2 regions of the Sphingobium olei genome follow, and region 1 is predicted to be linked to the other one. Evidence: riboswitches for the same ligand, from Rfam matches in the RefSeq annotation. Region 1 holds a riboswitch; the other holds the start of a gene.
What was found. Region 1 has a riboswitch for cobalamin ahead of ACFQ24_RS19520 (TonB-dependent receptor). Riboswitches for the same ligand answer to the same signal wherever they lie in the genome.
Positions count from the first base shown of each region.

Region 2: another riboswitch for cobalamin. It lies ahead of ACFQ24_RS14015 (TonB-dependent receptor plug domain-containing protein); the one in region 1 lies ahead of ACFQ24_RS19520 (TonB-dependent receptor).

Region 1 is NZ_JBHTLS010000134.1:308,201-322,809, forward strand. Features, by position in the region: gene ACFQ24_RS19460 (A/G-specific adenine glycosylase) at 1-400, shown strand, start outside; gene nudC (NAD(+) diphosphatase) at 387-1,301, shown strand; gene ACFQ24_RS19470 (TldD/PmbA family protein) at 1,349-2,695, shown strand; gene ACFQ24_RS19475 (inositol monophosphatase family protein) at 2,682-3,485, shown strand; gene cobU (bifunctional adenosylcobinamide kinase/adenosylcobinamide-phosphate guanylyltransferase) at 3,490-4,008, opposite strand; gene ACFQ24_RS19485 (cobyric acid synthase) at 4,005-5,462, opposite strand; gene cbiB (adenosylcobinamide-phosphate synthase CbiB) at 5,450-6,388, opposite strand; gene ACFQ24_RS19495 (threonine-phosphate decarboxylase) at 6,381-7,361, opposite strand; gene ACFQ24_RS19500 (adenosylcobinamide-GDP ribazoletransferase) at 7,358-8,083, opposite strand; gene ACFQ24_RS19505 (histidine phosphatase family protein) at 8,080-8,649, opposite strand; gene cobT (nicotinate-nucleotide--dimethylbenzimidazole phosphoribosyltransferase) at 8,646-9,659, opposite strand; gene ACFQ24_RS19515 (DUF1636 domain-containing protein) at 9,656-10,063, opposite strand; gene ACFQ24_RS19520 (TonB-dependent receptor) at 10,077-12,059, opposite strand; cobalamin riboswitch at 12,203-12,386, opposite strand; gene ACFQ24_RS19525 (ABC transporter ATP-binding protein) at 12,407-13,189, opposite strand; gene ACFQ24_RS19530 (FecCD family ABC transporter permease) at 13,183-14,193, opposite strand; gene ACFQ24_RS19535 (ABC transporter substrate-binding protein) at 14,264-14,609, shown strand, end outside.
Region 2 is NZ_JBHTLS010000129.1:82,342-96,950, reverse strand. Features, by position in the region: gene ACFQ24_RS14040 (DedA family protein) at 1-156, opposite strand, end outside; gene gshB (glutathione synthase) at 227-1,201, opposite strand; gene ACFQ24_RS14030 (YraN family protein) at 1,243-1,596, opposite strand; gene rsmI (16S rRNA (cytidine(1402)-2'-O)-methyltransferase) at 1,593-2,429, opposite strand; gene ACFQ24_RS14020 (penicillin-binding protein activator) at 2,441-3,646, shown strand; gene ACFQ24_RS14015 (TonB-dependent receptor plug domain-containing protein) at 3,688-5,526, opposite strand; cobalamin riboswitch at 5,700-5,920, opposite strand; gene fdhD (formate dehydrogenase accessory sulfurtransferase FdhD) at 5,978-6,778, opposite strand; gene mobA (molybdenum cofactor guanylyltransferase) at 6,833-7,345, shown strand; gene ACFQ24_RS14000 (DHA2 family efflux MFS transporter permease subunit) at 7,374-8,903, opposite strand; gene ACFQ24_RS13995 (EmrA/EmrK family multidrug efflux transporter periplasmic adaptor subunit) at 8,916-10,061, opposite strand; gene ACFQ24_RS13990 (efflux transporter outer membrane subunit) at 10,054-11,568, opposite strand; gene ACFQ24_RS13985 (TetR/AcrR family transcriptional regulator) at 11,658-12,329, shown strand; gene ACFQ24_RS13980 (response regulator transcription factor) at 12,666-13,280, shown strand; gene ACFQ24_RS13975 (precorrin-2 dehydrogenase/sirohydrochlorin ferrochelatase family protein) at 13,266-14,021, opposite strand; gene lysA (diaminopimelate decarboxylase) at 14,021-14,609, opposite strand, start outside.

The DNA of each region.
Region 1 (14,609 bases):
CGCCGATCCCGCCGCTTTCCCGGTCAAGCCGGCGAAGAAGGCAAAGCCGCATCGGTTAGGCCATGGCTGGTGGATGGAGCGGGACGGACATGTGTGGCTGGAGCGGCGACCGGAACGTGGCCTGCTCGGCGGGATGCGCGCGCTGCCCAGCGGCGCGTGGAGCGATGCGCCCGATCCCACGCCGCCCATCAATGCGGAATGGCGGACGCTGGCCGAGCCGGTCGGCCATGTCTTCACCCATTTCTCTCTGGCGTTGCGCGTCCATCATGCCCATGTGGATGCCGCGCCGGATGGCGAGGGCGAATGGTGGCCGATAGACCGGCTGGACGAGGCGGGATTGCCGACGCTGTTCGCCCGGGCGGCGGCGGCGGTGCGAAAGGAACGGGATGCACGGAACTGAAATCGGAAAGCCGCTTCCGGGCTTTGCAGGTGGGACGCTGGACCGGGTCGATCCGATCCGCAGCGATCCCGCGCGGCTGGCCGCCGCCTTTGCCGATCCCGCCACACGGCAGCTCGTTCTGGACGGGCTGGAGCCGGTCGAGGAAGACGGCCATCTCGTGCTGGAACCGGTCGAGCCGGGCGCGGACGTCGCGAACCATGTGCTGCTCGGCATCGATCCCCACGGCCGTCCGATCTTCGCGCGGCTGGTCGCCGATCTTGGTCCCGCCATGGTTCCCACGCCGCGCAGCCGCGCCATCGCCGGGCTGGTGCCGGCCGAGGAGGTCGCGCTGTACGGCACGGCGCGCAGCCTGGTGCACTGGCATGCGCGGCATCGCTTCTGCTCCGTATGCGGCGGCGCGACGAACCCGGCCAAGGCGGGCTGGGCACGCCGTTGCGAGCTTTGCGCCGCCGAACATTTCCCGCGCACCGACCCGGTCGTCATCATGCTGGCCGAACATCGCGGACGCGTGTTGGTGGGCCGGCAGCATAGCTGGCCGCAGGGCCGCTATTCGGCACTGGCCGGCTTCGTTGAGCCGGGCGAGACGATCGAGGAAGCGGTGGCCCGCGAAATATATGAGGAAGCGGGCGTTCGCGTGCGCAACGTGCGCTATGTGACGAGCCAGCCCTGGCCGTTCCCGTCTTCCCTGATGATCGCCTGCATCGCTCAGGCCGACGACGATACGCTGGCTGTCGATGCGAGCGAGATCGAACATGCTTTCTGGTGCGACGTTGAAGGCGTGCGCGCGGCGATGAACGAAGATCCCGCCGCGCCCTTCATCGCCCCTTCGCCCATGGCCGTCGCCTGGCATCTGCTGGACCATTGGCTGGCGAACGTTGCTCCTGGAACGGCAAGCGCCTAAGGCCGTTCCCTTTCCCCCTTAGCCCAGACAAGGACCATTTTCCCCCGATGCTCAGCCTAGACGAAGCCCAGTCGCGCGCGCAGGACCTGGTGAGCGCCGCGCGCAAGGCGGGCGCGGACGCAGCCGACACCATCTATGCCTGCAACGCGTCGACCAACGTGTCGGTGCGGCTGGGGGCGCTGGAGGATGTCGAGCGGTCCGAAGGCGAGGAGATCGGCCTGCGCGTCTTCATCGGCCAGCGGTCGGCCAGCATTTCCGCGTCGGACATGAACCCGGCGACGCTGGGGACGCTGGTGGAGCGTTGCATCGCGATGGCGCGCGAAGCGCCGGAAGACCCCTATGCAGGGCTGGCCCCGGAAGACAGGCTGCTGCGCAAGCGCCCGCCTTCGCTCGACCTGACGGACGAGGAGGAACCCGAGCCGGCGGCGCTGCGCGAACGCGCGCTGATGGCCGAGGATGCGGCCCGTTCCGTCCCCGGCGTTACCAACAGCGAGGGCGGCGGCGCATCCAGCGGGCGCAGCCAGGTGGCGCTGGCCACCAGCCATGGCTTTGCCGGCGCCTATGCGGGCACCAGCCATTCGACCTGGGCGAGCGTGCTCGCGGGCGCGGGATCGGACATGCAGCGCGACCATGCCAGCCATAATGTCCGCCATCTGGAGGATCTGGACGACGCGGAAACGATCGGCACCCGCGCCGGGCAGCGGGCCGTGGCGCGGCTCAATCCGGTGAAGGTGGAAAGCGGCGTCATGCCGATCATTTTCGATCCGCGCATCGGGTCCAGCCTGATCGGCCATCTGATCGGCGGCATCGTCGGCCCCGCTATCGCGCGGCGTTCGAGCTTCCTGCTCGACATGCTGGGCGAGGCGATCTTCGACGCCGGGGTCACCATTATCGACGACCCGCTGCTGCACCGGGGCCTGCGCTCTCGCCCGTTCGACGGCGAAGGGCTGCCGGTGGAACGGCGCGCGCTGATCGATCGGGGCGTGCTGACCGGATGGCTGATGGACAGCGCGTCGGCGCGCCAACTGGGACTGGAGCCGACCGGCCATGCCAGCCGCGGCGGCAGCGGCGCGCCCGGCGCCAGCGTCACCAACGTCCATATGGAGCCGGGCATTGCATCGCCGGGCGACCTGATGGCCGACGTGAAGCGCGGCCTGTACGTCACCGAACTGATCGGCATGGGCGTCAACGGCGTCACCGGCGATTATAGCCGGGGCGCGGCGGGATTCCTGATCGAAAATGGCGCGGTGGCGCATGCGGTGTCGGAAATCACCATCGCCGGCAATTTGAAGGACATGTTCCGCGCGCTGACGCCCGCCAGCGACCTGCAGTTCCGATATGCGATGAACGTGCCAACGCTGCGCATCGACGGGATGACCGTTGCCGGCGGATGACCCCTTCCTTCGCGCAGTGGTATCCGCCGCTGCTGACGCCGCCGACCACGCGCTGACGCTGTGGGCGGGGGGCGAAACCCGCGTGCGGCAATGGGAGAAGGTGCCCGGCCATCCGGTGTGCGAGGCCGACCTGGCCGTGGACGCCATGCTGCGCGAGCGGCTGGCGGCGATCGATCCGGGCGCGGGCTGGCTGTCGGAGGAGACCGCCGACACGGTGCACCGGCTGGGCGTCCCGCGCGTGTGGGTGGTCGATCCGATCGACGGCACGCGCGATTATCTGCGCGGCCGGCCGGGATGGGCGGTGTCCGTGGCGCTGGTGGAGGATGGCGCGGTGCGGCTGGGCGTGTTGGCTGCGCCCGCGCGCAACGAAACATGGATCGCGCAGGCGGGCAGGGGCGCGACGCGCAACGGTGTCCTGCTGCGCGCGGGGGACCGCACCCGGCTGCCGGGGGCGCGGGTGCCTGCCGACCAGTTGCCGCGCCAGGACCGCGATCTGGTGGCGGTGGCCAAGCCCAACAGCATCGCGCTGCGCATGGCGATGGTCGCTGCCGACGACGCCGATCTGGTGGCGACGGTGCGATGGGGCAATGAATGGGACGTTGCGGCGTCGGCGCTGATCTGCGCCGAAGCGGGCGCGGTCGTAACGGATGCGCTCGGCGTGCCGTTGCGTTTCAATCGGCCGCAGCCGACCGCCTTCGGGCTGCTTTGCGCCGCGCCGGGCATCCATGCCGCGGCCGTGGAGCGGCTGAAGCCGCGCGCGGTCGATATACTGGATCAGGCGCGCCCCTGATTGACTAGCCTGCCGGCTTGAGCGTGAGCGGGAGGCCGGCCGCAAGGAAGACCACCTCCGCGCAGGCGGCGGCGACACGCTGATTGACCAGGCCGGCTGCATCGCGGAACCGGCGGGCGAGCGCATTGTCCGGCACGATGCCGAGACCCACTTCGTTGGCGACGAGGATGACGGGGCCGGCCGCACGGGCCAGCGCGCCGATCAGATCGTCAGTCGCGCGCGTGACGTCATGGTCGCCGAGTATCAGGTTGGAGGTCCAGAGCGTGAGGCAATCGACCAGGATCACCCTGTCCGGCGCGGAACGGGCGTCGAGGGTTGCGGCGATATCAATGGGCGCTTCCACTGTATGCCAGCTAGCGCCCCGTTCCTGTCGATGGCGGGCGATGCGGTCGCGCATCTCATCGTCGAAGGGCTGCGCCGTCGCGATGAACAGGCGGTCAAGGCCGGTCGTTTCGGCACGCGCCTGAGCATGGCGGCTCTTGCCCGAACGTGCGCCGCCCAGGACGAGAAGCGTGCGAGTCATGCCGCCTCCCGGGCGATGGCGATCAGCGCGTCGATGTCGAGATGTTCCTCCAGTTCGGAAGCGATAGCATCGAGCGCGACATCGACGCTGGCGTCATAGTCGGCTCCGCTGCTGGCCGACCCCAATAGCCCCAGCAGCGCCCGCCGCATGTCGGCGCTGGCGAGCAGGCCATGGACATAGCTGCCCATGACGCGGCCTGACGGACTGACGGCTCCATCCACCCGACCGTCAACGAGATGCGCAAAGGGACGTTCGGTGTCGGGGCCCGATGTTTCGCCCATATGCATTTCATAGCCGGTGAAGTCCGCGCCAAGCGCTGTGCCGGCGACCCGCTTCAGCGTCTTGGCGGGGGACAGGCGGGTTTCGATGTCCAGCAGGCCAAGTCCAGCGACGGAGGCTGGCGGCCCTTCCAATCCCAACGGGTCCGCTACCGTGCGCCCCAGCATCTGATAGCCGCCGCACAGGCCCAGTGTTGCGCCGCCGCGCCGGTGATGGGCAAGGATGTCGATGTCCCATCCTTCCTGGCGCATTGCGTGGAGGTCGCCGATGGTCGCCTTCGACCCCGCCAGGATGATGAGCGTGGCGTCGGCCGGAACGGGCTGGCCCGGCGGGACCATCACGAGGCGCACGGCCGGTTCGAGCTTCAGCGGATCGAGATCGTCGAAATTGGAGATGTGCGGCAGGATGGGGCACGCGATCAGCAGCGCGTCACCAGACAGGGGTCGGCCGCGTTCGAGCATGACCGCATCCTCGCTGGGCAATTGTGCCGCGGCTGGCAGCCAGGGCACGATGCCGAAGCCGCGCCAGCCCGACAGCGCCTCCGTCTGCGCATAGCCGTCGCTGAAAAGCGCAGGATCGCCGCGAAATTTGTTGATGATGAAGCCGCAGATCATCGCCGCATCCTGTGGGTCGATCACGGTGCGGGTGCCGACGATGGCCGCGATCACGCCGCCCCGGTCGATGTCGCCGACCAGCACCACGGGAACGCTGGCCGCGCGCGCGAAGCCCATATTGGCGATGTCGCCGGCGCGCAGGTTGATTTCCGCCGGCGATCCCGCTCCTTCCACCACCACGAGGTCGCATGCCGCGCGCAGACGGCGATAGCTGGCCAGCACATCGGGAAGCAGCGGCGTGCGCGCCTGCCGGAAATTGCCGGTGCCCAGAGTCCCGCGCACCTTTCCATGGACGATGAGCTGGGATGTGCGATCCGCCTGGGGTTTCAGCAGCACGGGGTTCATGTCGCTGTGGGAATCGACCCGGCAGGCGAGCGCCTGGAGCGCCTGGGCGCGGCCGATCTCTCCGCCGTCAGCCGTCACGGCGGCGTTGTTGGACATATTCTGCGGCTTGAACGGCAAAACCCGCAGACCCCGGTTGGCGAGCGCACGGCAGAGACCCGCGACCAGCACCGACTTGCCGACGTCGGAGCCGGTGCCCTGCAGCATCACAGCGCCCATGCGACGCCCCCTGCGATGAGCCAGAGGAGCAAGCAGGCGCGGCGGTAGATGCGCAGAGCCCGGCGGATGTCCTGCGGACCCGCCGCTGCCCTGCCCCTGCCGATCCATGGCTTGTCCTGCATGACGCCGTCATAAGCGATCGGGCCGGCAAGACGAAGGCCGAGCGCGCCCGCCATCGCGGCTTCGGTCCAGCCGGCATTGGGCGAGGCGTGGAGGCGCGCGTCGCGTGCCATGGTACGCCAGCCGCTGCACCCTGCGACACAGATCAGCACGCCGCCGATACGCGCGGGAATGAGGTTCAGCGCGTCGTCCATCCGGGCGGCCGCCCAGCCGAACGCGCGCCAGCGTTCCTCGCGATGGCCGATGAGGCTGTCGGCAGTATTTACCGCCTTGTAAGCCCAGACGCCGGGCAGGCCGAGCGCCAGCAGCCAGAAGAGAGGCGCGGCGACACCGTCGCAATAGCTTTCCGACAGGCTTTCTATCGCGGCGCGAACGACGCCCGCTTCATCGAGCGTGGCGGTGTCGCGGCCGACGATCCTGCCGACGGCGGTGCGCGCTTGCGGAAGATCGCCGCCGCGCAACGCCCGCTCCACGGCGGACACATGGTCGTGGAGGCTGCGCTGGGCGAGCGCCGGCCAGGCGAAGAGGGCGAGAAGGGGCCACGCCACCGGGCCGGGAAGCTCATTCATCGCGCGCTGGATCAGCAAGGCAGGGCCGACGGACAGTAGCAGGAGCAGCGCGAGCGTCCCGATCCCGGCCAGCCTGCGTCGTGCAGACGGCAAAGACGGGCGGTTCCAATGACGCTCGCACCCGTCGATGAGGCGCGCGAAGGCTCCCACCGGATGGCCGGTGCGCCGGTAGAGCGCGGCAGGCCAGCCGATCGCGGCATCGAGGGCGAGAGCGGCGAGTGCCACTGGATCAGCCACCGGCCAACGCCTCCATCAGCCGGTCCAGCGCAGCGGCGTCGGGCGGCAGGCCGATGCGCAGCCATGCGGGGTTATCAGCGAAAGGCCGGGTCAGGATATGGCGGCGGGCGAGTCGCTCGAACAGCGTGGGGGCGTCTGGCACCTGCAGCAGGCGGAACAATGGACAGGCTCCGGTCGGAGCGAAGCCCATCGTCTGAAGACGGGCGTCGAGCCTGCTCGCCCGCAGCGCCAGTTGATCGCGCGTCGCTTCGATCCAGTCCCGATCGCGATAAGCGGCCGTGCCGATCGCGATGGCCGCCGCAGAGAGCGGCCATGCGCCCAGGCTTTGGCGGAGGCGCTCGAGAATAGGCGGCGCGGCCAAGACAAAGCCGAGGCGAACGCCGGCAAGGCCGAAATATTTGCCGAAGGAGCGGAAAAGGATCAGCCGATCGTTGCGAGCGACCTCGCTCGCCAGGCTGATGCCGGGGGATGCATCGGCAAAGGCTTCGTCGAGCAGCAGCCGGCCGCTGGTGCCCCTCCGGTCGAGCAGGTCGCGCATCCGGCTCCGATCCAGCACGCGGCCGTCTGGATTGTTGGGGTTGGCGAGGATCAGGGTTGCGCCATCCGCCTTTGCCATGTCCGTCAGCAGGAGTGGCGCGCTGCCACCCATTATTTCGGTATGGGTGCGGTAGGTCGGCATGAGGTGAAAGGCCAGTCCCGAAACGAGCTGGCCGATGAGGCGCAAACCGATCTCAGTCCCCGGCACGGCGCAGACATGGTGGGCGGCTACGCCGAAATGATCGGCAGCGGCGGCTTCGAGCGCGCGCAGGTCCGCTTCGTCGGGCAGGCGCGCCCAGTCTATGGCGAGCGGCGGCACCGGCCAGGGGTCGGGATTGATGCCGGTCGACAGGTCGAGCCAAGGTGCGCCCCCATCGCCGAAGGTCACGCGCGCAGCGGCGAGGCCGCCGCCATGCCAGGTCCAGCGGTCGCTCATCCGAGCGCTGCCCACAGAAGGGAGGCGAGCAGCAGGCCGCTTTCGATGAGTTCGATGCCTGCGCCATGGCCGTCACCCGAAATGCCGCCGATGCGGCGGCGCAGCCAAAGGCCCCAGAGCAGCAGCAGGAGAGGCGTCGCCACAAGCGCCGGCACGAAGCAGGAGGCGGCGATCAGGGAGAGGCTCCAGATCAGCAGATCGGACGTCCGCACGAACTGGCGGAAACGCGAGCCGAGTCCTTCATGCAAGGGTGGGAGCGTCCGGGTCCAGACGAGCGGCGCGATGCGCGCTGCGAAGGGGATCAGGACGAGGGGCAGGAGCAGGCTGCGTTCGAGGAGGGCATGGAGCAGGACCAGTTTGGTCACAAGCTGCGCCCCGATGGCGACGACGGCGAAGCTGCCGACATGCGGATCGGCGAGAATCGCGCGGAGATGCGCGCCGTCCTTGCCCTTATGCGCGGCACCGGCTGCATCGGCGATGTCGCCAAGCCCGTCGAGGTGCAGCGCGCCGGTGAGCAAGACCCATGTCAGCAGGGCCAGCAGCGCGCCGGTCCAGCCGTCGATCAGGCAGCCGAGCCGGGCGGACATCGTGATGAACAGGCCGAGGATCAGCCCGACCATCGGGAACCAGCGCATCGACCGGGCGAATGCCGCGTCGGTCACGGCGATGCGGGGCGTGGGCAGGCGCGTCAGGAACTGGATGGCGGCGATCAGGCCCTTCATGCGCGCAGTCCCACGATCTGCGCGCCGCCATGGGGCTCCGGCCAGATGCGGACGGTCAGCAAAGCCGCATAAGGAAGGTCGAAGAACCAGAGTTGCGCCGGCCCAAAGCCGCACAGACGGGCGAGCGCCGCACGCATCGCCCCACCATGGGTGAGGACGAGGATGTCGCCGGCAGGTCGCTCGCCAATGGCCGCGCCGACGCGGTCCACAAGGTCAGACCAGCGCTCGCCCTGCGGTGGGGGATGACGGTCAGGATCGTCGTAAAAGCGGGCGAGCGCTGGCGGATCGATGCTGGCCGGGTGCTGGCCGTCCCACGCGCCGAAGTCCAGCTCGCGCCAGCGGGGATCGACGGTGAGGGGATGTTCGTCGCGATCCGCGATGGCCTGCGCCGCCGCATGCGCACGGCGAAGGTCGGAACTCACGACCGCGTCCACGGCAAGGCCGCGCGTGCGTTCGAGACATGCGGCGATCCCTTCCGGCGTCGGCATGACGTCGGTCCTGCCCATGAGCAGGCCGGGCCTTTCAGGCGCGCCATGGCGCAGCAGGTGGAGCAGGCGCGCGCTCATGCCCTGGATGAAACGCCCGCTTCCGCGAAGGTCGCCATTTGGGCGTGAGTGGCGAGCGCGGCGCGGACGATCAGTGTCGCGACCGCCGCGCCGCTGCCCTCGCCAAGCCGCATGCCCAGGCGAAGAAGCGGCTCAAGGCCGAGCTTTTCAAGCAGCAGGCCGTGGCCCGGTTCGGCCGAACAATGGCCCGCCAGGCAATGATCGACGATGGCTGGGGTCGCGGCCGCCAGTGGCGCAACGGCGGCGCAGCTGATGAATCCATCGAGAATGACGGGAATGCCAAGCTGCCGCGCCCGCAACACCGCGCCGGCCATCGCGGCGATCTCTCGCCCGCCGACACGGCACAATGTGTCGAACGGGCTGTGCGGCGCGTCGGCGTGGAAGGCGAGTGCGTCCGCGACGACCTGGGTTTTCCTCTCGACACCGTCGCGATCAAGGCCAGTGCCCGGCCCCACCCAGTCCGACACCGCGCCGCCGAAGCTGCGCGCGGCAAGGGCCGCGGCGGCGGTCGAATTGCCGATGCCCATTTCGCCCAATATGATGGCGTGGAGGCCCGGTTCGACCGCTTCCGCGCCGATCGACAGGGCTGCCAGACATTCCGCTTCGGTCGTGGCGGGCGCGCGGGTGAAATCGGCGGTCGGGCGGTCAAGCTCTATCGGCAGGACACGGATCTCGAGATCGGCCAAGGTCGCTAGCGCGTTGATGGCCGCGCCTCCCGCCGCGAAATTGGCGACCATCTGCGCGGTGACCTCCGGTGGGAAGGCGCTGACCCCGTGCACCGCAACGCCATGGTTGCCAGCGAAGATGAGCGCCCTGCCCCGTTCCAGCATCGGCCTTTCCACGCCCTGCCAGCCGGCGAAGAAGAGGGCGATCTCCTCCAGCCGCGCCAGCGAGCCGGGCGGCTTGGTCAGTTGGGCCTGCCGCGCCCGCGCCGCCGCGATCGCACATGCGTCAGGAGAGGGCAGCGCGGACAGCGCCGCTTCGAACCGGCTGCGGGTCGAGGAGATCATGTGGCGACATATCCTTCCGGTGGCGATCGGGTGATGAAATGGCCCTTCACGCCCTCCGGCCATTCGGCATAGGGCACGCTGCCATGGTCGCTATCGGCATAGCGGGCCGCATAATCGAGGATGGCGCGCGCGGCATCCCGATCCGGGGCGAAGCGGCCCAACACATAGCTGACCTTGCCGGGCGCGCGCAGATGGACGGTGCAATGATCCCCGCAGGCGAAGAGGCAGGGCATGTCATGGATGGCGATGCCGGCATAGCGCGTGTCCGTCGCCGCCAGCGCGCGGAGCGCTTCCCCGAGGCGCGCGCCGCCGCGCACGCCGCGATCATCGTCCCGCGCCTGCGCCGAAAAGCGGCAGGTGCTGCAAACGACGACAGCGGTTCCGCCTTCCTCTGCCTTCAGCATCGGAGCGCCCCCATCAGAAGCGGCCCCGCAAGCCGGCATAGACGCTGCGGCCCAGCGACCCATAGCGGTAGGCGGTCATGTAGCTTTCGTCGAACAGATTCTCGACCCGGGCGAACAGGCGCAGATTGTCGTGCAGCGCGACTTCTGCGCGCAGATCGACCAGCGTGTAGCCGTCAAGGCGCTGCGTGTTGGACGCATTGTCGAAACTGTGGCCCGACCAGCGCAGGGCCGCCCCGGTGGTGAGACCAAATGGCCAAGCGTAGCTGATCGAGGCATTCGCCTGATTGCGGGGGCGGCGCGGCAGCCAACGGCCGAAATTAGCGCCGGGCGAGCGGTCCTCCGCCACGGTCCAGCTATAATTGCCGTCGAGGATCAGGCCCTTGACCGGCTCCACGCTGGCCTGCGCCTCTATGCCGTGCGCCTTCGCGCGGGCGACATTCTGATAATAGCCGCTGCGGCGGATGGTGGTGCTGCCCGGCTGGAGGCAGAGGGGCAAGCTGGATGTCGCCGAGCAACTGTTGAAGATGATCTGGTCGCGCGTGGTGCGTTCGAACCATGCGCCGCCTAGCCGTATCCTGCCGTCGAGGAAGTGCTGCTCCACACCCGCATCCCAGCCATGGGCGCGTTCGGGGTTGAGCGCCTGGTTCCCATATTCGGAAAAGAGCTGGTAAAGCGTCGGTGCCTTGAACCCCTCGCCATAATTGGCGCGCAGGACGGTGCCGGTGGGCAGAGCCCAGACCGCGCCCGCCGAACCCAATGTCTGGCCGCCGAAGCGGTTGTGATCGTCATGCCGCACGCCTACGGTCAGGGTGAGGCCGGTCAGCAGTTCGGCCGACAACTGGCCGTAGACGCTGCTGATCTCCGCCCGGCCGCGCACCGCCGGAGGGATGGGCACGGCAAGCGAGGATGGCGGCGACACGCTGCGGAAGCGGGAGCGTTCATTTTCCACCCCGAACTGTGCAGTCCATGTGTCGCTGATCGCGAAGCTGCCTTGATATTCCAGCCGCTGGTTGCGGCCGGCCGAATCGAATGTCCTAGTTCGCGGCAGGCGGGGATCGAAATTGTCCCGGTCGGTGTCGGTATAGCCATAGCCGATGCGATTGCGGAACCGGCCGTCGAGAAGGTCGAGCCGCAAGCCCGCATAGCCGACGAATTCCCGATTGGTGCCATAGGCGGGGTTGTCGCCGCTGAAAGCGTCGAATGCGTTGCGCCCGCTGGAATAATAGCCGCGCAGGTCGGCAACGAGGCTGGCCGCCAGGGCGATTTCCGCGCGGCCGGTCAATTGGCGATTGTGGTAGCCATCCGCTTCCCGGCCGCCGAAGGCAGGGGCGATGGCTGAAATGCCGGCGGTGGTGAAGCTCTGCCCGCCGATGCGCCAGCGCAACGGTCCGCTGACGCCGCCGATCGCCGCGCGCGCGCTGACCGTGTCGCGCGAGCCGGCCTCTATGTCGAAGCTGCCCTCCATCGCCTTGGTAGGCAGCGGCGTGACGACGTTGACGACGCCGCCGATCGCCTGGCTTCCCCATAGGATCGACTGCGGCCCCCGCAGTATCTCGATCCGGCTGGCGTCGCCCACCAGCAGGTTGGCGAAATTATAGCCGCCGCCCGCCGAGGACGGGTCGTTCAGCTTCACGCCGTCAATGACGACCACGGTCTGGTCGCTTTCCGCGCCGCGGATGCGCAGCGAAGTGGATGTGCCGTAGCCGCCGTTGCGCGACATGCTGACGCCCGGCGTCCGCAGCAGCAATTCGGTGACGCCGATGTCCTGCGCGCGGTCGATCGCCGCCTTGTCGAGCGCGGTGATCGACGCCGCCACCTTGTCGAGCGGCAGGGCGAGGCGGGTGGCGGTTACGAAGATGTCCGGGCGATCTGGCTCATCGGTGGCGGCGGTGCCGGTGGTAGCGGCGGCGTCCGGCGGCGGCGCGGTCTGGTCGGCGGCGGCATCGCCAAGCGGGACGGACGAAAGCAGGAAAACAAGCGCAGTCAAAGTCGACATATGTACAGCCCAAGCAGGACGGGCCGCATCGCGCGGGGTCATGCCGGGCCGAAGGCGCGACGCTTCCCCCGCAGCCATGCGGTTCCGAGCGTTCTGCCGTCATGCGGGTTCACCCCCGTCCGCCCGGCACACCCTGTCCGCGCGAAAGACGACTGCAGCAGGCAGGTCTCCTGGCTAGCGGGTCGGTGCCGATTGGCCGCCTTCTCGGGACGTGCGTCCCAATGGCGATTGGCCAATGGCTCTCCGCTTACAGTTGCAGGGGCAGCCGGGGTTTTCCCGTTCCCTTTTCATCCCCCGTCCGAGGGAACCTGTTGCATCGCCGCCGATAGGCAGGTGGCCGGCAAAGGTCAATCGTTCGTTACGCGGCCGGTCGGAATGATCGTCGACTTGCCTGCGGACAGGTCGATGTCGGCGTCTATGCCATAGACCGCGCGCAGCCGATCGGCGGTCAGCACCTCCGCCGGTGTCCCCTGCGCTACGAGGGTGCCCCTGTCGATCAGCAGGATGCGGTCGCAATAGCGCGCCGCCATCGTCAGGTCGTGCAGCACGGCGACGACGGTCGATTCCCGTCGCGCCTCTTGCCGAAGCAAATCCATGACGTCGATCTGATGTCCCGGGTCGAGCGAGGCGAGCGGCTCGTCGACGGCGAGCGCCGGCGCCCCCACGGCGAGCGCACGGGCGAGCATGACCCGCGCCCGCTCTCCGCCCGACAGCCGGGCCGCGTCCCTGTCCGCGAGGTGCAGGATGTCGGCCCGCGCCATCGCCTCGCCGATTGCAGCCTGATCCGCCGCGCCGATGCGCGACAAGGGGGCAAGGTGCGGCAGGCGGCCAAGCGCGACGACCCGCGCGACGCTGAGCGGCCAGTGCAGCGTCTGGCCCTGGGGCAGATAGGCGATGCGGCGCGCAAGGTCGCGCGGCGCAACTTCCGCCAGACTCTGCCCGTCGATGACGATATCGCCCCGCGCGATAGGGGTGAGGCCGAGCATGGCCCGCATCAGCGTGGATTTTCCCGCGCCGTTGGGTCCGAGGATGCCGGTGAACAGGCCGGGCGCGAAATCCGCGTCGATGGCGTGCAAGATCGTTCGGCGGCCAAGCGCGACCGAGAGCTGGCGAACGGCGATGCTCACCATGTGCGGCGCTCCCTGAGCAGATGGAGGAGGAAGACGGGCACGCCTAGGAAGGCCGTCACCACCCCGAGCTTGAGTTCATTGGTGGTAGGGGTCAGCCGGACGAGAATGTCTGCCGCAGCCAGCAGCACCGCCCCGCCAAGCAGCGATGGAAGGAGGATCGCGGACGGGCTTCGGTCGGTCAGCGGGCGGACGATGTGCGGGACAATGAGGCCGACGAAGCCGATGGCACCCGACACGGCGACGGCGCCCCCCACACCGATCGCGACACCCAGCAGCAGGCGAAGGCGCGTCCGGCGCAGGTCGACGCCGAGCGAGCGCGCACCATCCTCGCCCAGCGACAGCGCGTCCAGCGCCCGTCCATCCAACAGCAACAACCCCGCGCCCAGCAGGATGCAGGGAAGCGCGATCCAGACATGCTCCATCGACCGGTTTTCGATCGATCCGAGCAGCCATGTCATGATCTCCATCGCGGCGAAGGGGTTGGGAGACAGGTTGAGCGCCAGGCTGATCCCCGCTCCGGCGAGCGTCGAGATGGCGATCCCCGCGAGAATGAGGCTGAGCGGACTTTCCGACCGGCCGCTGAGCGCGAACAGCGCCAGCAGCGCCAGTAGCGCGGCCAGGATCGCCAGCAGCGGGAGCGCAACAGGATGCGCGACATAGAGGCCGAAATAGATCGCGCCCACAGCACCTAGCGCCGCTGCGTTGGACGCGCCCAATACGGAGGGTTCGGCGAGCGGATTGCGCAGATAGCCTTGCAGCACCGCGCCGGCGAGACCGAGCATTCCGCCCACGATCAGGCCGACGATCGTGCGCGGCAGGCGCAGGTCGAACAGGATGGTTGCGGCGACCCGGTCGCCATGGCCCAGCAGAGCCGCGCCGATCCGCTCGGGACCGAGAGCCACCGGGCCGAAGGCGAGCGACGCGATAGTGACCGCCACCAGCCCGGCGGTAAGCACCGGGATCAGGGCGCGGCGGCGCGAGGGGGGAATGTCAGGATTATCCACAATGCCTCGCAATATGGGCGTGAGCCGTGTCTCTTGTGTCGTCATGCCGGAACGTTATGGACGTTTCGCCATGAAGCCTTTCCTTCCTGTCCCGGTCCGTCAGATGATCGGCAGCCTGATGCTGTTGCTGTGCGGCGGCGCGACCAGCGCAACGCTTCCCACGGGGGTCGGACAGTCCAGAGCCGCCGCTCCGCGTCGGATCGTGTCGCTCAACCTGTGCGCCGATCAGCTGGTGCTGGCGCTGGCCGATCGCAGCCAGATCGCCGGCCTGACGCACAATGCGACCGACGTCGAGATGTCTGCCGCTGCTGCGCAGGCAAGGGGGCTGCCCCTCCTGAGCGGATCGGCAGAAGAGGCGCTCGCGGCTGACCCGGACCTGATCGTCGGCATGTCGCCACATCGCCATCCTGCCGCCG
Region 2 (14,609 bases), on a different contig from region 1:
CCATTCCATCGCCATCCGCCCCTGGCCGACGCGAATGCCGCCGATCCCCATGATGAGTTCGGACGGAATGGGCGGAAAGACGTTTTCCAGCACCATCAGCAGCCCGATGCCCCAATAGCCGCCGGCGTCGATCAGGCGCAGCACCCAGTCGGTCATGCTTTATGGCTCACTGGCAGAAGGGAATGGAGGCGATCACGCGACAACAACGCGCAACCGCCCGCTCCGTTCAGTCGGCTGCCCGTTCCGCCAGCCGCGCATCGATCGCGTCCCAGATCATGCCGCCCGTGTCCGTCCCGTCGAAGGCGTCGATCGACACGATCCCGGTGGGCGACGTCACGTTGATCTCCGTCAGCCACTCGCCGCCGATCACGTCGATGCCCACGAACAGCAACCCGCGGCGCTTGAGTTCCGGTCCCAGCGCAGCGCAAATCTCGCGCTCCTTGTCGGTCAGCTCGGTCTTCGCTGCCGATCCGCCCACCGCCAGGTTGGACCGGATTTCCCCCTTGCCAGGGATGCGATTGACCGCACCCGCGACCTCCCCGTCCACCAGCACGATCCGCTTGTCGCCTTCCGCGACGCCCGGAATGAAGGCCTGCACCATGAAGGGTTCGACCCAGCTCGCCTTGAACAGTTCGACCAGCGAGGCCAGGTTGGCGCCATTGCGACCGACATGGAACACCGCCACGCCGCCATTGCCATAGAGCGGCTTCACCACGATCTCGCCATGCTGCTCCAGGAAGCTCCGCACTTGCGAGAGGTCGCGGGTGATCATCGTCGGCGGCATGAACCGGGCATAGTCCAGCACGAACAGCTTTTCGGGCGCGTTGCGTACGCTCGCCGGATCGTTCACCACCAGCGTCTCGGACTGCACCCGCTCCAGCAGATGGGTGGCCGTGATATAGCTGAGGTCGAAGGGCGGATCCTGCCGCATCAGCACCACGTCCACATCGCGGCCCAGGTCCAGCATCTCTTCCGGGCCGAAGGCAAAATGATCGCCTACCACCTTCTGCACCTTCACCGGACGCGCCTTTGCCAGCACGCGGCTGTCGCGGAAGGTGAGATCGGGCGCGAGATAATGGTACAGCCTGTGCCCCCGCGCCTGCCCCGCCAGCATGATGTGAAAGGTGGAATCGCCTGCGATCTTGATCCCTTCCATCGGGTCCATCTGCACAGCGACGGTCAGCGGGTTGAATGTGGTCATGCGCTCGGCATCCTTCCTTATCCGTTCCGGAAATGTTGGGATCACCCCCCATGCCAGACGTTCGCCAGATGGCGCGGCGGGCGGCCGGGTGCAAGGAGGATCACGTCAATCCGCATGTCATCACCCGCTTTAGCAAGGTCGTGCCAGAGGATTTCGGCCGCGGCGGCGACCCGCGCCAGCCGCCGCTCATCGATGGCGAGGTCAAGCTCCGCCGCGCTACCCCGCGCCTTCACCTCGACGAAAGCCAGCATCGTGCCCTTTCGCGCGACCAGATCGACCTCTCCGGCAGGTGTGCGCAGCCGCCGCCCCACGATCTGCCAGCCCTTGAGGCGCAACCACCAGGCGGCGATGCGTTCGGCCTGCCGCCCGCGCTTTTCCGCCGCCTGCTTCTTCATCCCTTCAGTTCCATCGCCCGGTCATACAGGGCGCGGCGATCGAGCCCGAGCTTCTTTGCCACCTCGCCGGCCGCCTTCGAAACCGGCAGCCGGGTCAGCGCCTCGCGCAGCGCCGCGTCGGCATCCTCGGCGCTGGCCGGCGGCGCGTCTCCTGGCGGGCCGACCGTCACCACGATCTCGCCCTTTGGCGGAGCGTCGGCATAGCGCGCCGACAGCTGCAACAGCGTCCCCGTCGCCGTTTCCTCGAACGCCTTGCTGATCTCCCGGCTGACGGCCGCATCCCGGTCGCCCAGATGCGCCGCCATGGCCGACAGGCTTTCCGACAAGCGCGGCCCGCTTTCGTAAAAGACCAGCGTGGCGCGCAGCGCGGCGACTTCGTCCAGCGCATCGCCGCGCGCCTTTGCCTTGGCCGGCAGGAATCCCATGAACAGGAAACGATCGGTAGGAAGCCCCGACAGCGTCAGCGCCGCGATCGCCGCGCTGGGGCCGGGCAGCGTCGTCACCCTGCGCCCTGCCGCCCTTGCATCGCGCACCAGCTTGTAGCCGGGATCGGAAATCAGCGGAGTGCCGGCATCCGAAAGCAGCGCGACCGATTCGCCCACCATTCGATCGATCAGGCGCTGGCGCACCGCTTCGGCACTATGGTCGTGATAAGGGACCATCGGCCGGTCCGACCCGGCATGGCGCAGCAGCCGCGCGCTGACCCGCGTATCTTCGACCGCCACCACGTCCGCCCGGCGCAATATGTCGGCCGCGCGGGGCGTCAGGTCTCCAAGGTTGCCGATCGGCCCCGCGACGATGTAAAGCCCCGGCTCAAGAGGTTCTATTTCCATAAGGACGCCAGATGACAGAGACGGATGCCCCCCGGCAAGCAGATGTGTTCGCTTGGGCGAAGCGAAGCGCGCGCATCGCCTTCGCCGCCAGCGCGCTGGCGCTCGCCGCCTGTCAGTCCATCGTGCCAAAGGGACAGGCGCCGACCGCCCCCACTGCGCCCACCCGACCCAGTGGCCCGGAGGTGGTGCAGGGCCTTCCGACCGACACGGCGCGGCATCGTGTCGCGCTGCTGGTGCCGACCACCGGCCCCAATGCGGGCGTGGGCCAGTCGATCGCCAACGCCACCACGCTGGCCCTGATGGATACCAAGACCGACAAGGTGCGCATCACCACCTACGACACCGCCACCGGCGCAGCCGCTGCCGCGTCGCGCGCGCTGGCCGACGGCAACCGCCTGATCCTCGGCCCGCTGCTGGCGGAAGATGCGCGGATCGTCGGACCGATCGCCGCGCGCGCCAATGTACCGGTCATCAGCTTCTCCAACGACGCCAGCATCGCGGGCGAAGGCGTCTATGCGATGGGCTATAATCCCGGCCAGTCGATCGAGCGGGTGGTCAGCTTCGCCCGGGAAAAAGGGTTGAGCCGCTTCGGCGCGCTGGTGCCGCGCGGCGTCTATGGCGAACGGTCGGGCAACGCCCTGCTGCGCGCCGTCGAGCAGGCCGGAGGAACGGTCGTGTCGTTGCAGACATTCGACCGCAGCCCTGCGTCCATCACCGCCGCGGTCAAGAAGTTGCAGGCATCCTCCAGCTACGACGCTCTGCTGATTGCCGACAGCGGTCGCGTGGCGATCCAGATCGCGCCTATCGTCCGGAAGAATGGCGGAGCAAGCGCGCGGTTGCTGGGCACCGAATTGTGGAATGCCGACACCTCGCTCGCGGCGAGCCCAGTGCTGCGCGGCGCATGGTTCGCCAGCGTGTCAGATGGTCTCTACCGGCAGCTCGCGACCAAATATCGCGCCCGCTACGGCACCGCGCCGTTCCGGTTGTCGTCGCTGGGCTATGATTCGGTGCTGCTGACGGTTCGGATCGCGCAGGACTGGCGGCCCGGAACCCCCTTCCCCGTCGCCCGACTGCGGGACGCGGGCGGCTTTTCCGGCATCGACGGGGCGTTCCGCTTCGGCCGCAGCGGCGTCGCGGAACGTGCGCTGGAAGTGAACGAAGTGGGCGCCGGCACCTTCAGCATCGTCGATCCCGCGCCGCGCGGCTTCGGCGAGTGAGTTAAGGCCGGGCAGGCTGAACGCCCGCCCGACCCTTTCGATCAGAAGCGAACGCGCACCCCGCCATAGGCGGACCGGCCGTAGGTGCTGTAGCCAAAGGCCGTCGCATAATCCTCATCGAACAGATTATCGATCCGGCCATAAACTTCCAGATGCTCGCCGATCGGCAGCGACGCACGGATGCCTGCCAGCGCATAGCCATCGAGTCGGCGGGTATTGGCGGCATTGTCGAAACTGTCGCCGACCATGGTGATCGTCGCGCCAGTCGACAGGCCGAAGGACCAGACATAGTCGGCCGACACGCTCACCTGATTGACGGCGCGACGGGCGAGCCGGTTGCCAAAGGTCGCCGATCCCGCCGAACGATCGCGGGCGTCGATATAGCTGTAGCTGCCCGTCACCGTCAGCGCGTCCACAGGCCGCAGCGCTATCGACGCTTCCACGCCCTTGGCGCGCGTACGGTCGATATTGCCATAGGTGAAGGTGGCGTTGTCGTAATTGATCTGATCGCGCGTGTCCCGGCGGAAGGCAGTGAGCGATACGGTCGCGCGACCGCCGTCCAGGCTCTGATCGAACCCGATGTCATAGCTTTTGGACCGTTCGGGGCGCAGCGCCGCATTGCCGCTGAACGTGTCGTAAAGCTGGTAGAGCGACGGCGCCTTGAACCCTTCGCCATAGCTCAGGCGGACATTGGTCGCACCCGCATTCGGCGTATAATTGGCGTTGGTGCCGAACGTGGTCGCGCCGCCGAACTGGCTGTGATCGTCATGACGCACACCGCCGGTTATCGCGAGGCCCGCGAAGGGCTTCAGGATCGCAAGGCCATAGACGCTGTCGATGTTGATCCGTGCGGCGTCGGCCGATCCGAAGCCGAAAAAGTCATAATCGGGCCGTTCATGCTCATAGCCGACGATGAACCGCGCCGCATCGACGGGAGCGTAGACCCCCTCATATTCGAAGCGCAGGTTCGTGCCCTTATAGCCATAGTCCGGATCGGTCCCACGCACGAAATAATAGTCGCGGTCGTTGCGCAGATAGGTGACGGCGGCGCGATTGGTCAGCTTGCCGTCCAGCAGGGCAAGGTTCAGCCCGGCATAACCCACATATTGATCCAGCTTCGACACGTCGCTGCTGTCGGCCGGCGCGCCGAAGAAGCTGTCATAATCAAGGTCGGCATGGATGTAGTAGCCGCGCAGGTCCAGGCTCAGCGCGTCGCTGAATTTCAGCTTCAACCTGGCGTTGGTGGCGATATTCTCATAACCGTCGCGCTCGGTCCCGCCGGCGGCAGACGAGATGCCGTCCGTGCGGAAATAGGCCGCGCCGACGCCGCCGGAGGCGATCCCGCTGGTTGCCGATACGTCCGCCTTTGCGTTGACGGTGTCGCTATAGCCATATTCGGCGGACGCATTCGCCCCAAAGCCTTCCAACGGCGCGCCGGTCATGATGTTGACCACGCCGCCGATCGCCTGGCTGCCATAGACCACCGAATTCGATCCGCGCAGCACCTCGATCCGGCGGATATTGCCGGTCAGTAGCGGACCGAAATCATAGCCATCGCCAATACCGCTGGGATCATTGACCTTCACGCCGTCGATCAGCACCAGCGTCTGGGTCGTTTCCGCCCCGCGCAGCGACACGCCGGTCGCGCTGCCGACAGAGCCTGTCCGGTTGAAGCGGACGCCCGGCGTCGTAGCCAGCAGATCCACGACGTCGATCGCCTGCCGCGTCTTGATCGTATCGGCGTCGATGACGGTGATCGCTTGGCCCACTTCGTCGCGCGGCTGTTCTATGCCGGAAGCCGTCACGACAATCTCGTCATCCTGCGCCAATGCAGGCGCCGCGATGAGCAGCGCTGCGAGTGAAATTCCCCATTTTATCATGTTCATTGCCCTGAGCGTCAAAGCGACTGGTCAAGGCCGGAGCGTCCGCGCGAGCGGTCATGCCAGGCGAAGGGCGACGCCTCATGTCCCCGCGCGCGTCACGATGCGGCTCCGGCCGCATGGCGTCGCTCGACGGAAAACCACCGTGCCCCGGCCATCCCCTGGACCAGAGCAAGAGCGACCATGCGCCGGCAGGTCTCCTGGCTTGCGGGTCGTCGCGATGATGCTGCGGCCTTCCCGAACCGAAAGGTCCAGTGGCCAGCCCGTAAGGGGCCATGGCGCATCATGCTCGCCGCTCACAGTTGCAGGGACAGCCGTGGAATAGGGGACAAACGCCCCTCACCACATTCCCGTTTTCAGCCCTCGATGGGGCACCGGCGCGAGTCAGCGCGGCAGCTCAAAGCCGCCGCGTCCGCGCCCTTAGGCGAATGGGTGCTCAAAGCCAAGTGTCTCAACGCAGGTCGGCGCCCCGCGCGAGCATGGCGTCTGCCCGCGCCAGCACAACCAATGGCAGGCCCGCCTGTTCCGCACGCTCCACGGCGAGGCGGGTCGGCGCTGAGATGGTGACGAGCATCGGACAGTCGGCCAGCGCGGCCTTTTCGACCAGCTCGTAGGAGCAGCGCGACGACAGCAAAGCAAATCCACCATTCCACCCGACGCCGGCTGCGCGCATGGCGCCGATCAGCTTGTCGAAGGCATTATGTCGGCCGACATCCTCCCGCACCAGCCGGATGGCGCCCTGAGCATCGACCAGCGCGGCGGCATGGGCAGCGCCCGTCGCACGCCCGAGCGGCTGATGATCGTCTAGCGCGCCGAGAGCTCGAAAAATAGCGGCGCGATCCGCGCGGCTGCGGTTCGTCACCCGCGGCAGCGGCCGCATCGCCTGCTCCAGATTTTCGATGCCACACAAGCCGCAGGACGAATCCGTGGCGCGATGCCGCACGCGTTCCAGCAGTGTCGGAGTGCGTTCCGGCGACAGGGTGGCGCGTGCCACCACACCGCCCGCCACGGGATGCAGATCGACGTCCAAAAGCCGCTCCTCCGGTCCGGCCAGCCGTTCGGACAGCGCGAAGCCATTCACCAGGTCGGCAAGATCGGCAGGCGTTGCCATCAGTACGGCATATCCGACGCCATTAAACTCGATCGCGACCGGTCTTTCCTCGGCCAGGGGGCGGTCGACCGGCTCGGTCCCGCCGTCCGGCGTCAGCCGCTCCAGTCGCAACAGCGCAAAGGCATCGTCGGGCTTGTGCATCGCCCCCGCTATAGGCAGGGACGGAGGACAGGGACAGGGGTCGGAACGAGACGGATGCGGATATTGGGCGCGATCCTCGCTGGCGGGCGGTCCAGCCGCTTCGGCAGCGACAAGGCGGCGGCTTTGATGCCGGATGGCCGTACCCTGATTGCCCACGCCATCGCCTCTCTGCAACCCCATGTGGAAGCGGTCGTGATCTGCGGTCGCACGGGTGGTCTGCCAGATCGTCCCATGCCCGACATGGGGCCGCTGGGTGGGCTCAACGCAGCCCTCCATCACGCCTGGAAGAATGGGTTTGAGGGCGTGCTGACGACCGGATGCGACATGCCGGTCTATCCTGCGCACCTGCTCGATGCGCTTGTCGGCGATCGCGCGGCCATCGTCGACGGGCAACCCCTGATCGGCTGGTGGCCGGCCTCTCTGGCGCCTGTGCTGGACCGGCATCTGGCGGACGAAAACAGCCGGTCGATCCGGGGCTGGCTGGGACGGATCGACGGCCGGCTGGTCGACGCGCCGGGTCTGTCCCTGCCCAACATCAACCGGCCAGAGGATCTGAAGCGCATCTGACGGTTCGGCGGGGGTGACCGCCTCCGCCCTAGTGCGCTGCTGAGGTGTCTACGTCCGAGCGCGGCTTGGGAGCGATCCACACGATCACGGCGGCCGCGAACAGGATGATCGCCGACAGAAAGAACACATGGTCGACCGCAATGACGATCGCTTCCTGCTCGACCAGGTTGGATATGGTCTGCCGCGCCTGGTCGACCGACAGGCCCATGCCCGTCAGAACCGATTGCGTCTGGTCAGGCTGCAACACGCTTGCCATTTCGTTGCGGGACACGCGCTGGGAATCGCCCCATTCGGTCAAGACGAGGGATGTCGCGATTGCCGTCGCCATCGTCCTGACGAAATTCTGGAGGCCCGCTGCCGATGCGGTCTCGCTCGGCAACACCGATCCCAAGGTCAGCGTGGTCAACGGAATGAAGAAGAAAGGCAGGGCGAAACCCTGGACAAACTGCGGGATCGCCATCGTCCCGAAATCGATACCGCTGGTCCAGTGCGCGCGCACCAGTGACATGAGGCCGATCCAGGCAACGGCGCAAGAAATGAGCAGGCGAGGATCGACCTTGGTCATCATGCGGGCCGCGATGGGCGCTGTGAAAAGCGCCGCCATCGCCGTCAGCGCCGTGACGATGCCTGCCCATGTCGCGGTATAGCCCATCGACATCTGCAACCATTGCGGGATGACGACGATGCTGGCGAAGTAGGAGCCGAAGCAAAGCGACAGCGTGAAAAGGCCGGAACTGAAGCCGACATGGCGGAAGACGCGCAGATCGACGACCGGATGCTCCTCCGTCAATTCCCAGATGATGAAGACAAGGAAACCGATGAACGACATGACCGCGAGCGCCACGATCATCGGGTCGGCGAACCAGTCATGATCGCGCCCGATGTCCAGTACGATCTGGAGACAGCCGATCCAGAAGACCAGCAGGAAAAGGCCCACGCGGTCGATCGGCACCTTGGCAGTCTCGGTTTCGACCGGCCTCAGCAGCGCCTGCGCAGCAAAGACGCACAACGCCGCTATCGGCAGGTTGATGAAGAAGATCCAATGCCAGCTCCAATTATCGCTGATATAGCCGCCGACGATGGGTCCGAGCGCAGGCCCCATCAACGTCGTCATCGCCCACATGCCCATGGCCCTTCCCCGCGTTTCCGGCGGAAAGATGCGCATCAGCAGCGTTTGCGACATCGGCATTATCGGGCCGCCGCAAATGCCCTGACCGATGCGGCAGGCAACCAGCATGCCCAGGGTAGGTGACAGTCCGCACAGCAGCGAGAAGAGGCCGAAACCCGTCATCGCCAGGGTGAAGACGCGTACGACTCCGAACCGCTGCGCAAGCCAGCCGGTAAGCGGAACGCAGATCGCCTCCGCCACCGCGTAGGAAGTGATGATCCACGTCCCCTGATCAGGCGAGATGCCAAGGTTGCCGGCGATATGCGGGACCGACACGTTGGCGATGGTCAAATCCAGCACGACCATCAGGTTGCTGAGCGCCAGGACCAGCCCCGCCAAGGTGCGAGAACGCGGCGAAAGCCGGGAGAAGATGTCGTCATCGCCGCTCATGCTCAGGCGTCCTTATTCGGAAAGGTCGAGTTCGACTTCCATCGAAAGACCGACACGGAGCGGATGGGCGGCCAGTTCCTTGGGATCCAGCGCGATGCGCAGCGGCAGGCGCTGAACCACCTTGATCCAGTTGCCCGTAGCATTCTGCGCGGGGATCAGCGACATGGACGACCCGGTCCCACCCGCAAAGCCGACCACCTTGCCATGATAGACGACGTCGCTGCCATAGAGGTCAGAGGTAACCGTCGCCGGCATGCCGATCCGGACGCGGCGCAACTGCCGTTCCTTAAAGTTGGCGTCGACATAGACCTGCTGCAGCGGCACGATGGTCATTATGGCATTACCCTGCGCCACGCGCTGCCCGATCTGGACCTGCCTCCTCGTCACCACACCGTCGATCGGCGCGCGGATGATGGTGCGCTTCAGGTCAAGCTGCGCCGATTCCAGCCTGGCCTTGGCAGCCATGACCGCCGGATCGGTGTCGACGGTCGATCCGCGCACCAGGGCGTCGTTCGCCTGCAATTGACCGGTCGCGGCGCTGCGGGTCGCTTCGGCGGTGCGGACGCCTGCATTCGCCACGTCCAGCGCAGCGCGCGCGTTGGCGTAGGCCCTGCGAGCGGCCGTTAGCTCGTCGCCGGAGACGGCTCCGTCATTCACCAGCGCCTCCCTCCGTTGAAGATCGACGCGCGCCTTTTCAACGTCAGCCCGGGCGCTTGCCTGCTGCGCCCGCGCCTGCACGATGTCCGCCCCCCGCGCTTGAACCTGGGCGGACAGCGATTCGCTGGTGGCCGAGGTCTGGCGGAAACGTCGCCGCGCTTCGGCAAGGTCAGCCTCAGCCTGCGAGACGGCGATCTGCGCGTTTGTGGGATCCAGCCGAACGAGCAGATCGCCCTTCCGCACCGGCTGGGTGTCCGATACGCGCACGTCGATGACCTGCGCGGAAATGAGCGGCGTCACCTGCGCCATTTCCGCATTCACATAAGCATTGTCTGTGCTGACATGGTTGCGCCCGACGAGCAGATACCACAGGCCCCAGATCAGGCCCACAACCAGGACGGCGATCCCGAGCCGGATCAGCCACGTCCTGCGCGCGCCATTGCGCTTCTCCTGCGTCGCGTCCGGTGCGGCGTCATTGGTTTCAAGGGCGGCGTCAGCCATGCGGTTGATCCTTGAGAAGGGTGTCGCTGACGGCGAAGCCGCCGCCGAGCGCGCGGATGAGAGCAACGTCGGTAGAGAAGGCACTTGCCTCCAGCCCAGCAAGCGACTGGCGGGCGGCAAGCAACTGATCTTCGACATTCAACACGTCGAGGAAGGTGGAGAGGCCACCCTGATAGCGTTTCTGCGCGATCTGGTACGCGTCTTCCGAAGCCGCGACCGCAGCCCGCGCATCGGCCAGCCGCTGATCCAGCGTCCGGCGCGTCGTCACGGCGTCAGCGACCTCTTGATAGGCGTCGAGCACCGTCCGGTCATAACTGGCAACCGCTTCGTCATAGGTTGCCCGCGCGCCGCGATACTGGCCTTGCAGTGCCCCGCCATGGAAGATCGGCAGGCTGATCGCGGGCCCGACGGTCCCGAAAATCGAGTCCTTCTCGAACAGGTTGCTCAGGAACGACTGGGACGACCCGGCAGCGCTGCCGGAATTGAAGACCGTATTATAGCCCAACGACTGGACGCCGACGAGGGCGCTGAGGCGGATCGCCGGGAAGAAGTCAGCGCGCGCGACCTTGATGCGCTTGGCTGCGGCCTCCGTCCGCGCGAGGGCCGCGGCGATATCAGGCCGGCGGGCGACCAGATTGGTGGTGATGTCTGCCGGAAGGCCGAGCGGCGCCAATTGTCCGATATGCGGGCGGGTGATCGAAAGGCCGCGATCCGGCCCGGCGCCGATCAGCGCGGCAAGCTGATGCTGCCGCAGTTCGATCGCCATGCGCGCGCCCGCCAGCTGGGCGCGCGCCGAAGCGACGGTCGCGTCCGCCTGCCGCACGCTGCCGCGCGTCTCAAGGCCGTTCTGACGCCGTTCGGCGACCAGCTTTTGACTGGCGAGACGTATGTCCAAGGTACGCTGCGCGATCTCTGCCTCATCGTGGAGACGCGCGAGGTCTGCATAGGCGCTGGCGATGCCGGTCGTAAGCGCCAGCCTTGCCTGCTGCATGTCAATTTCCGCCGCGCGCGCCTCAGACGTTGCCGCTGCCAGCGCGGCGCGGTTGCGGCCCCAGAGGTCAAGGTCGAAGCCGAGGTCCAGCGCGACACGACCCGTGCCTAGCCAACCCTGGGGCACGAACTCCTTAGGCAGGCCCATATTATAGCTTTGCTTGGTGGCGGCAGCGCTTGCGTCCAGATCGGCCGATGGGAGAAGCGCCGCGCCTGCCTGCTGCGCCATGCCGGCCGCGCGGCGGAACCGCGCGCCAGCGGCTGCAACGTCGGGAGAGGCGCGCAGGCCTTCCTCGATCAACTGATTCAGTTGCGGATCGCCATAGGCGCGCCACCAGCCATCGCCCGGCCATGCTGCAGCTTGTGCGGCGAAGCTGCGCGAGGCCTCAACGCTGTCGGGCGATCGAACGACCGGCTGCGGCCCGAGCTTGGGCACGGCCGCGCAGGCGGCAAGGAGCAGGATGGAAGAGACCATGCCCCCTGTCCGGGCAGCAAAGGCGATGCGACTCAGCGACATATCTAACTGTACCACCTAGTATGGAAAGCGGCATTGCCGCTTGCGCAATAGCTTGTCAACAAATTTAGCGTACTATATGGTACGTTTTTATGACCAACGCCACCTGCTCTCCTTTCAGCCGACGCGAAGCCCGTCGTCAGGGCCGGCGGGACGCCATGCTGGCAGTGGCGCAGGACTATTTCCTTGCGCACGGCTATGCTGGCACCAGCATGTCCGAAATCGCAGCCAAGCTCGGCGGATCCAAGGGGACGCTGTGGAGCTATTTCCCCTCGAAGGAGGCTTTGTTCACCGCGGTTCTGGAAAAGGCGGTGAAAGCCTATCAGGCGCAGTTGAACGAAATTCTTCATCCAGACGGCAATATTCGAGACACGTTGCTACGCGCCTGCATCAATTTGATGGGCAAGATCAATTCGGCAGAGGCGATTGCGCTGCAACGGCTCATCATCGCAGAAGGTCGCCGCTTTCCCGAGTTGTCGCGCATCTTTTTCGACCTGGCACCCCACAGTACCCAGAAGCTTCTGGCGAGCTTCCTGAAGGGGGCAATGGACAGTGGGCAACTGAGGCAAGCCGATCCGGCTGATGCGGCGAGCGTTCTGACCGCCTTGGTTCGCTCCGGCCTGCACCACCAACTGTTGTTAGGCCGGATAGACACGCTGGACCTGACTCAGGTGGAGCGGGAAGCGGAGTTAATCGTCGATATCATACTGCGCGCCTACGCGCCTGAAACCACACCGGCCTCTCCCCGCGGACACAGTGCATAACCGCGTCCCTTGACTCTATGTAGCAAGGTAACGGGAAAGCCGCGGTCCACCTTGGCGCGCAATCAAGACATATGCACTTCCACGCTGTTGGTGCCGGATCGAAATCCAGCCCCGCAATCGAAACCGCAGGTGTAGTGGGATCCAGATCGGGGATGTCGTCGATATTCAGCTGCGTGATCTGTTCCGTCATCTGCTTGCCCTCTCGTCGGTGGGTGGAGGAGCAGGCTATGGTGGTCCACAATGGCGGGCCAACTAAATCACATTAACCGGCGAAACCGGAGTTAACCATTTGTTTGGACGGCAATCCTACCCTTTGTTGTAGGAAGGTAGAACATCATGCAGTTCTTCAAGCGGGTGCTGAGCCGCGACGCGAACGGCGGTTCCAGGACGAACGAATTCCCGCAGCGGCGATTACGCGTGCTGCTGGTGGACGAGAACAAGACGGCGCGGGCGGTGATCGCCCGGCGCCTGTCCCATCGCAACTATGATGTGGCGCTTGCGGATAGCGGCTTTGCGGCTCTCTCCACGCTTGTCACCCGGCCCGTGGATATCGTGCTGATCGATATGGATCTCACCATCCTGTCCGCCATCGCGACCATGCAGAAGATCCGAGCCGCGAACGTTGCGGGCACTGCCTGCTTCGTGATGATCGCCGGGCAGCACCAGTCCACGGTCGATGTGCTGGATGCCGGGGCGGACGACCACATCGTCAAGCCGTTCGACTTCGACGTTCTGGATGCGCGCTTGCGGCATTTGTGCCACCGTGCCGAGCAGATCGGTGCCCTGTCGCGATACAATGCCGAACTCGACGCCCGCATTGCCAGACGCGCGGTAGAACTGGGCGAGACGCGCGAGGAACTGCGCGAGATGCAGGCGGATCGCGCTCGGCTGGTGTCGTCGATCCAGGCGCTGCACGACAAGATCGAACGGCTGCAATCAGCCCAGACATAGCCAGAGGCAAAGGCCCTTCGCCGGGAGTGCGGGTGGAGCATCGGCCACGGTGCGGGTCGCGTCCGCCCGCGCCCGGTCGAGGATCGTGGCCGGCACGTCTGCGGCGTGATAGATATGATCCGCCTCCCCCAGCAGCCGTGCCCATCGCAACGTCAGGTCGTCCGGATCGGGTGAGGCTAGGCGGATTACCACCAGCCTGCTCTCACGATCGACGGTCCCCTCCAGCCATGCGGGCACCGCGCCGGCAGCATCGTCCTTCATCGGATCAATGATCCCCCCCGGCCTCAGCCCGGCGTCGATCGCGCGGCGGCGATCGCTGGCATCAGGCCAACGCGCGCGGATCGCCGCCCGACCGGCGAACAACGCCTGCGCGAGCGCTCCCAACCCGGCGGGCAGGATCGCTTCGAGTCGCTGGCGCAGCGCCTTGGCGAGGCCGGCCGACGCGCCGCCAGTGCCGATGGCGATCAGCACGGGATCGCGATCCACGATGGCCGGCAGGGTGAAGTCGCACAGCGCGGGATTGTCGGTCGCGTTGACCAGCACGCCCCGCGCCCGCAACCGCCCGGCAGTCGCTTCATCCCCGTCCGACACGATGGCGATGCGCGATTCGGGATCATCCTCGCACACGATCCGCGCGCCCGCTCGCTCCAGCAGGCGGCGCTTGGCCTCGGCCGCATCCCCATTGCCCGTCAGGATGACCGCCCGCCCCTCCAGACGGAGAAAGACGGGCAGGCTGTGCATCAGGCCGCAAGCCAGTCGGGAATGACGTCGCCGTCGATCAGCGCCTGGATCGGTGGCCTCTCCCGCACCACCGCCCATTTGTCGCCCGACACCAGAACTTCGGGCGTCAGCGGACGGCTGTTGTAGGTGCCCGCCATCGTCGCGCCGTAGGCGCCGGCAGTCATGAAGGTGACGAGATCGCCCGCCTCCACGACATCCATGTCCCGGTGCATGGCGAAGGTGTCTCCGGTTTCGCACACCGGGCCGACGACATTGGCGACAGCATAACTGCCCGTCGGCTTCACCGCGCGGATGTCGTGCCACGCGTCATATAGGCTGGGCCGCAACAGGTCGTTCATCGCTGCGTCGACGATGACGAAGGGGGCCTGCGCGCCCTGCTTCACCCGGACCACGCGCGACAGCAGCGCACCCGCGTTGCCCACGATCACGCGGCCAGGCTCGAACAGCAGGCGGACATTCCAGCCCTGCGTGACGCGCGTCACCATCGCGCCATAAGCGGCGGGGCTGGGCGGAACAGGTTGCGACGGATCATAGGGAACCCCAAGCCCGCCACCCAGGTCAGCGGTGCGGATGGCGTGACCGTCCGCG